One region of the Sinorhizobium sp. CB7 genome, then DNA from elsewhere that is predicted to be linked to it. Evidence: predicted binding sites of a transcription regulator. Region 1 holds the regulator's gene; the other holds the start of a gene.

Region 1 (4,201 bases):
CGCGTTCGGCCGCTCTTGTCGGCGGCCTCGTGCTGACCCTCATGACGCTGCCGACGATCATCATCGCGACCCGTGCCGCCTTGCGCGCGGTGCCGCCATCGATCCGCAGCGCGGCGCTCGGGCTCGGCGCCTCCAAGATGCAGATGGTGTTCCATCATGTCCTGCCGCTCGCAATGCCCGGCATTCTGACCGGCACGATTATCGGCCTCGCCCACGCCCTTGGTGAGACGGCGCCGCTTCTGCTGATCGGCATGGTCGCCTTCGTCGCCAACTATCCGGCGACACCGCTTGAGCCTTCCACCGCGCTTCCGGTGCAGATCTACATGTGGGCGAACGAGGCGGAGCGCGCCTTCGTTGAGCGGACTTCGGGGGCGATCATCGTCTTGCTCCTGTTCCTCATTGCCATGAATATCGGAGCCATTCTCTTGCGGCGTCGCTTCGAGCGTCGCTGGTAAAAGGAGTAGATCATATGAACATGTTGTCAGAAGCTGCAGTGGAAAAAACCCTGGATCAGAAGATGAGTGCCACTCCCTACAAGATGATCGGCCAAGACGTATCGGTTTACTATGGCGAAAAGCGCGCACTTTTCGACGTCAACCTCAACATTCGCGAAAATACGGTAACGGCTCTGATCGGCCCGTCCGGTTGCGGGAAGTCGACCTTCCTGCGCACGCTGAACCGGATGAACGATACGATCGAAAATTGCCGGGTCACCGGCAAGATCACGCTGGACAGCGAGGATATCTATGATCCGGCGATCGACGTGGTCGAGCTTCGTGCGCGTGTCGGCATGGTTTTCCAGAAGCCGAACCCGTTCCCGAAGTCGATCTATGAGAACGTTTCCTACGGTCCGCGCATCCATGGCCTGACCAAGTCGAAGGCCGACATGGACCAGGTCGTTGAAACGAGCCTGCAAAGGGCCGGCCTTTGGAACGAGGTGAAAGATCGCCTCCACGAAGCGGGTACCGGTCTTTCCGGCGGTCAGCAGCAGCGCCTCTGCATCGCGCGCGCGGTTGCGGTCAGCCCGGAAGTGATTCTGATGGACGAGCCTTGCTCGGCTCTCGATCCGATCGCAACCGCCAAGGTGGAAGAGCTCATCCACGAACTGCGGGAGAACTTCACCATTGTCATCGTGACTCACTCGATGCAACAGGCGGCACGTGTCTCCCAGCGTACGGCGATGTTCCATCTTGGCAATCTGGTCGAGGAGAACGACACCGACAAGATGTTCACCAATCCTGACGACTCGCGCACCCAGGACTACATCATGGGCCGCTTCGGCTAACCCGCGAAGCGCCAAAATCGTTCAAATTCGAGGACACCATAATGGTATCGACTCACATACTTTCTGCCTACGATGACGATCTGAAGTTCCTTTCCCGCCGCATCTCGGAAATGGGGGGATTGGCAGAACAGATGGTCAGCGATTCGGTGCGTGCGCTGGTCCATGGCGATGCGGCGCTCGCCCAGAAGGTCATCTCCGACGATGTCATACTCGATCACGCGGAGCGCGAAATCGGTGATAAGGCGATCGTAACGATCGCCCGTCGTCAGCCAGTGGCGACCGACCTTCGCGAGATCATGGGTTCGATCCGTATCGCCGCCGATCTGGAGCGTGTCGGAGATCTCGGCAAGAACACGGCAAAGCGCGTCATCGCGGTTCAGGGCACCGGCGTTCCGCGCCGGCTTGCCCGTGGCCTGGAGCACCTCTCCGAGCTGGCGCTCGGGCAGCTCAAGGAAGTGCTCGATGTCTATACGACGCGTTCCGCCGACAAGGCCAAGTCGATCCGCGAGCGCGACGAGGAAATCGATGCGATGTACACGTCCCTGTTTCGCGAGCTCCTCACTTATATGATGGAGGATCCGCGCAACATCACCTCGTGCACGCATCTCCTGTTCTGCGCCAAGAACATTGAGCGCATCGGCGACCATGCGACCAATATCGCCGAGACGATCTACTACATGGCGACCGGCGCGCAGCCGGAGGGCGAGCGTCCCAAGGACGACACCGCGAACACCGTCGGTGCGGTTACGGAATAATCGTTCCGGGCCTGTGAAGGAGACGCGACCATATGATCCCGAAAGTTGCTGTCGTAGAAGACGAAGAAGCCCTGAGTGTGCTGTTGCGATATAACCTCGAGGCCGAAGGCTTCGAGGTCGACACCATCCTCAGGGGCGATGAGGCGGAAATTCGCCTTCAGGAGCGCATTCCCGACCTCCTCATCCTCGATTGGATGCTTCCCGGCGTATCCGGCATCGAACTGTGCCGCCGCCTGCGCATGCGGCCCGAGACGGAACGTCTGCCGATCATCATGCTGACGGCCCGCGGCGAGGAAAGCGAACGGGTGCGCGGCCTTTCCACCGGCGCGGACGACTACGTCGTCAAGCCGTTTTCCACGCCGGAGCTGATGGCGCGGGTGAAGGCGATGCTTCGCCGGGCCCGGCCGGAGGTGCTGTCCAGTGTGCTCAAATGCGGCGATATCGAACTTGACCGTGAAACCCATCGCGTACATCGCAAGAGCCGGGAGGTGCGCCTCGGTCCCACCGAGTTCCGCCTTCTCGAATTCCTGATGTCGTCCCCCGGCCGCGTCTTCTCCCGCTCGCAGCTTCTCGACGGCGTCTGGGGGCATGATATCTATGTTGATGAACGCACCGTGGACGTGCATGTCGGCCGCTTGCGCAAGGCACTCAATTTTTCGAACATGCAGGATGTAATCCGCACCGTTCGCGGCGCCGGCTATTCGATGGAAGCCTGAGCCGACTAAAACCTACTCCAGATGCTGAAAACGGGCCCTAGCGGCCCGTTTTGGCTTTTTTGTGGGACAAAGCAGGAGTGCAAACCGCGCATAACCTCGGGATCATGCGCTGGTGCAAGGCTTAGTCGACTAGTTGATCCGCGGCGTCCGGCGGCGCTCAGCGATAGGCTGATAGGCCAGGCGCTGGTGATAGCCGCAATAGGGCGAGGAATCGGGGGATTCGCAGCCGCAGAAGTGAAAATCTTCCTTCAGCGGATCGCCGACCGGCCATTTGCAGGTGCGTTCGGTGAGCTCCGTGAGTCCAAGGCGGCGCGAGATCGGCACGACCACGTTGGCGGCCGGCCGGAATTCGATTTCCTCGACGGCATCGAACTCGATCTCTTCCTTGAGGAGCGTCGCGCCGGCGGCTCTGGTGATCGTTCGCGTGGTGAGGCGAGAGGCGTAGTTCGGCGCGCGGGGAGCGGATGTATTGCGCTTCGGTGCCCGGGTCGCCGATGTGGTGCCACCCGCTTTGGCGCGGCCAGGCAGGCTCAGGCGATGCACCTTGCCAATGACGGCGTTTCGGCTTACGCCGCCGAGTTGCGCCGCGATCTGGCTGGCGCTTAGTCCCTCCGACCACAGTTTCTTGAGTTTTTCCACCCGCTCGTCTGTCCAGTTCATGCCCTGTCTCCGCCTGTCGCGTTGGTGATGGCAGAATCCCTCACCCTTGCCCCGGACGCCTCCGAAGCAAAAAACGCCTGAAATTTTGGTGACTAGTTCCGCCGCATGCAGTCTAGTAATTGAACTTTAACCTAGTGTGAGGCTGACTCCGTGACAAGAGTCGCCAGAATCTCGATGAATCGATTTCGGAGTTTTCCCCAACTTGCTGTCCTGACGTGTCATTTCTGCAATATAAGTTGTTGAACACGTGATGAAGTGAGACGGCTCCGTACCGCAACTGCGCAGCTCTCTGTTTTGTTGACATCGCAGTGCGAAAAGGGAATAGTGCCAACGCCGCCGAAAGGCGGCATTTTGATTTTCCGGATCTGCGTCGAATAGTGAATCCGGTCGCTCCATATAGCTCTGATCGAGGAGATATGCGCCATGGCTCAAGCCGCGCCGCTCTATGATACCTATTCTCGTGCTCCGTTGCGGTTCGAGCGAGGGGAGGGAGTGTGGCTGATCACCGAGAACGGCGAGCGCTATCTCGATTTTGGGGGCGGTGTCGCAGTCACTTCTCTTGGACACGGGCATCCGCATCTTGTTGAAGCCCTCAAGGCGCAGGCCGACAAGGTCTGGCACCTCTCCAACCTCTATGAGGTCCCGGGCCAGGAAAAGCTCGCCGCACGCCTGACCGCGGCGACCTTCGCGGACAAGGTCTTTTTCACGAATTCCGGCGCGGAAGCCCTGGAATGCGCGATCAAGACTGCACGCCGGTACCAATATTCCAGGGGCCATCCTGAAAG
Region 2 (4,201 bases), on a different contig from region 1:
GCGGAATTGCGTGGGGACCAGCCTCCGTCTGCCTACTGGTGAGGCGTCTTAAAGCCTGTCGCATGAAGGTAGGCTCACGCGACAGGCTTTAGCTTGTTGTTTTCATGCATGTCTTTGCCGCAAAACCGCTGAACACTTTTGCGCGACATGCATCAGACCGCAGTGGCCATGCGTTCCCTGCCATGCGGCCGATCGAAGTTCAATTCGGGCCCAACCGGCACGATGCCGGTGGGATTGATGGTGCGATGGCTGCGATAGTAGTGGTTCTTGATGTGATGCAGGTTCACCGTCTCCCTGACGCCTGATGTCTGGTAGAGATCGCGCAGGTAGGCTGAGAGGTTCGCATATTCCTCGATCCGGCGAATATTGCACTTGAAGTGGCCGACATAAACGGCGTCGAAACGCGCGAGCGTGGTGAACAGACGCCAATCCGCTTCGGTCTGCCGGTCGCCGAAAAGATAGCGTCCGCGGCCGAGCCGTTCATCGAGAATATCCAGTGTTTCAAAGAGCTTGCGGACATTGACTTCGTAGGCTTCCTGCGTGGTCGCAAAACCAGCCTTGTAAACGCCGTTGTTGACGGTGTTGTAGACAACGTCATTCAGGGCGTCGATCTCGGCGCGAAGGTCTCGAGGGTAGTAATCCGCGGTCGATCCCGTCAGCTTGTCAAAGGCGCTGTTGAACATGCGGATAATTTCGGAAGATTCGTTATTGACGATCGTGCCTGTCTTCTTATCCCAGAGCACCGGCACAGTGACGCGACCCGAATAGTTCGGTTCCGCCTTCATGTAGATCTGCCAGAGCGCTTTCGAGCCGAAGAGATGATCGCCGGTCGCGCCGTCGCGCACGTGGAATTCCCAGCCGTTTTCGAGCATTAGCGGGTCAACGACGGATACCGAGATCAGGCTCTCCAGCTTTTTCAGCTTGCGAAAGATCAGGGTGCGATGAGCCCAGGGACAAGCGTAGGAGACGTAAAGATGGTAGCGGTCGGCTTCTGCCTGGAAACCACCGGTGCCGCTCGGTCCGGGTGCGCCGTCGACCGTTACCCAGTTGCGAAATTGCGAGGCCGCACGCTTGAAATGGCCGTTGGTTTCCTTGGTGTCGTACCAGACGTCATGCCAGACGCCGTTTACCAGCATGCCCATGGGTTTCATCCTTCCGTTTCAGCTTGCGGAGGAAGATACGGCACTTTGGCGGGTTTTCGAGACGCCAAAAGATGAACAATGCGTCACGGCATTTTGCTGCTGTGCTATTTTTTGGATTGGACGGAACGGATTTTTCCTGCTATCGGCCATTTCGTAACTTAGCGCGACACCTCTGTGGGCGTCGCTTCAGGAACCCGATTGATGAGCGCATACACAAGCCTGCGACGACGTTGATGATCCCGAACGCTCCGAGAGCGTTTTCGAGAGCCATCCTTTCTGTCTGCACGGTTTTGTTGTTTCATGCTCATGTTCAAGCACGATCTGGTCTACCTTACTGAGGATGCGTCGCACGACGCTGCCATCGAACACATCAACGAAGAAGCGTTCGGCCCCGGGCGGTTCGTCCGCGCTGCGGCACGCATCCGCGAGCAGGGACCGCATGACCGTTCGCTGTCCTTCATCTGCGCGGATAATGGTGAGGCGATCGCCTCGGTACGGATGACGCCGGTGCTTGCCGGATCGGTGAGGGGGCATCTGCTAGGACCACTTGCCGTGCGGCCCTCGCACAAGAACCAGGGAATCGGGCGCGAGCTTGTCCGCATCGCCGTAGAGGCTGCCCGGCGCAAGGGATCGGAGGCCGTGATCCTCGTCGGCGATCCTCCCTATTACGGACCTCTCGGTTTCGAGAAGGTCGCCTACAATGCGCTGATTTTTCCCGGCCCGGTCGATCCTGCCCGCGTGCTTGTCGTGCCGATTGCCGACGGCGTTCACGAGCATTTGAGCGGTGTTATTCGCTGGAGAGAAACGGCTCTTCCGTCCTGAAGCGATACGCGTCCATCGGGCGCGCCAAGGACGCTTTATCCCTTGGAATTGACTAACAATTCTTTGTCCAATGGGCACATATCGGCTGTGCCGGCGGATCGGAATTCGTGGCGTCCAGACTGTCACACCATTTTCATATATCTGTTATGCGGCCCCCATAAGGTTTAAAAACACTCTAAAGACGGAGTGTGGCAGTCAACACTATGGGGGTAGTTCAAATGACTGAACATCTTTCTCAAAAGGATATTTTTCCGACAAGCCAGCTCGAGGAAGCCGATGGTGAGGGACGTAACCTCACCGATAATCCTACGATGGGCGAAATTATCAGCAGACGCTTTTCCCGTCGTGGATTCCTCCAGGGATCGCTGGCGGTTTCCGCCATTGCCGCAACCGTAAGCCCTCTGGCACTGATCACCGCTGAGAAGGCGCGTGCCGCCGGTACGTCGGCCTTCTCGTTCAAGGAAGTCGAGGCCGGCGTCGATGCCGATCATCACGTTGCCGAAGGCTATAATGCCGACATATTGCTGCGCTGGGGCGATGCCTTGTTCCCCGATTCACCGGCATTCGATCCAAAGAACCAGACGGCCGAGGCGCAGCGCCGTCAGTTCGGCTACAATAACGACTATGTCGGCTATATCCCGCTCGAAGGCTCGTCCGAGCACGGTCTGCTCGTCGTCAATCACGAATATACCAATCCGCATCTGATGTTCCCGGGTATCGTCACGATCACCGACGGGAAGATCAAGCAGGCGCCGCTCAGCAAGGAGCAGGTGGATATCGAAATGGCCGCCCATGGCGGCACCATCGTCGAAATCCGCAAGGTCGACGGCAAGTGGCAGGTGGTGCCGGACAGTCGGTACAATCGCCGCATCACGGCAATGACGGAAATGCAGCTTACGGGACCGGCTGCCGGCAATGCGCGGCTGCAGACATCAGCCGATGCGAGCGGCACCAAGGTCATTGGCACCCTCAACAATTGTGCCGGCGGCGTGACCCCATGGGGCACTTACATCATGGCGGAGGAGAACTTCCATGGCTACTTCTCCGGCGAATTGCCGGCAGACCACAAGGAAGCCGCCAACTACAAGCGTTACGGCGTTCCGGAAGGCTCCTATGAGTGGGCGAACTTCTACGATCGTTTCGACGTCGCCAAGGAGCCGAACGAACCCAATCGCTTCGGATGGATCGTTGAAGTCGACGCTTTCGATCCGACGTCCACGCCGAAGAAGCGCACCGCTCTTGGCCGCACCAAACATGAAGGTGCAGCATCGATCGTCTCCAAGAACGGAAATGTCGTCTTTTACCTCGGCGACGACGAGCGCTTCGACTATGTCTATAAGTTCGTGACATCCGGCACCTACAACGCGAACGATCGAGCAGCCAACATCGACCTGCTCGACAGTGGAACCCTCTATGTTGCCAAGTTTGCCGAAGACGGTACGCTGCAATGGCTTCCGCTGACCTTCGGTCAAGGTCCGCTGACGGCCGAAAATGGCTTCTCCAGCCAGGCCGACGTCCTCATCGAGACGCGTCGTGCCGCCGACCTGCTCGGAGCCACGAAGATGGATCGGCCGGAAGACGTCGAGCCGAACCCGGTCAACGGTAAGGTCTACGTCATGCTGACCAATAACAGCAATCGCAAGCCCGAGCAGGTCGATGCCGCCAATCCGCGCGCCAAGAATGCGTTCGGCCACATCATCGAGATCAGCGAGGAGGGCGGCGAGTTCGCGGCCACGACAGGCAAATGGGAAGTGCTGCTGAAGTGCGGCGATCCGTCCGTTGCCGAGGTTGGTGCATCCTTCTCGACCGAAACGACCAAGAACGGCTGGTTCGGCATGCCGGATAACTGTTCCATCGATTCGGCTGGCCGTCTGTGGGTGGCGACCGACGGCAACAACAATAAGGCAACCGGCCGTACGGATGGTCTTTGGGCGATTGATACCGAAGGCGATGCGCGCGCGACGTCGAAGCTGTTCTATCGCGTACCGGTGGGCGCTGAGCTCTGTGGTCCGCTGATCATCCCCGGCGATGAAACGGCGTTCGTTGCCGTGCAGCATCCGGGCGATGGCGGCGATGACTGGAGCGGTCACGGACGCCCGTCTTACTACGAGGACCTCTCCACCCGCTGGCCGGACTTCAAGGATGACATGCCCGTTCGTCCGGCCGTTGTCGCCATCACCAAGATCGGCGGCGGCAAGATTGCCGTCTAAGGTCTGACGCAAAAAGTTAGAGCAAGA

The links. Region 1 encodes PhoB, which activates phosphate uptake and scavenging genes when phosphate is short. Its sites were predicted from a motif close to TGTCATNNANCTGTCAT; they were not measured.
Region 2: a site for PhoB is predicted at 2,096-2,112, ahead of AAE029_RS26575 (PhoX family phosphatase). Genes of this name have one in related genera too.

The regions. Positions count from the first base shown of each region.
Region 1 is NZ_JAULLL010000007.1:286,421-290,621, forward strand. Features, by position in the region: gene pstA (phosphate ABC transporter permease PstA) at 1-455, shown strand, start outside; gene pstB (phosphate ABC transporter ATP-binding protein PstB) at 470-1,285, shown strand; gene phoU (phosphate signaling complex protein PhoU) at 1,327-2,040, shown strand; gene phoB (phosphate regulon transcriptional regulator PhoB) at 2,073-2,756, shown strand; gene AAE029_RS15685 (GcrA family cell cycle regulator) at 2,886-3,416, opposite strand; gene AAE029_RS15690 (aspartate aminotransferase family protein) at 3,840-4,201, shown strand, end outside.
Region 2 is NZ_JAULLL010000016.1:106,571-110,771, forward strand. Features, by position in the region: gene AAE029_RS26560 (NUDIX domain-containing protein) at 1-42, shown strand, start outside; gene AAE029_RS26565 (glutathione S-transferase family protein) at 153-1,142, opposite strand; gene AAE029_RS26570 (GNAT family N-acetyltransferase) at 1,443-1,964, shown strand; gene AAE029_RS26575 (PhoX family phosphatase) at 2,183-4,174, shown strand.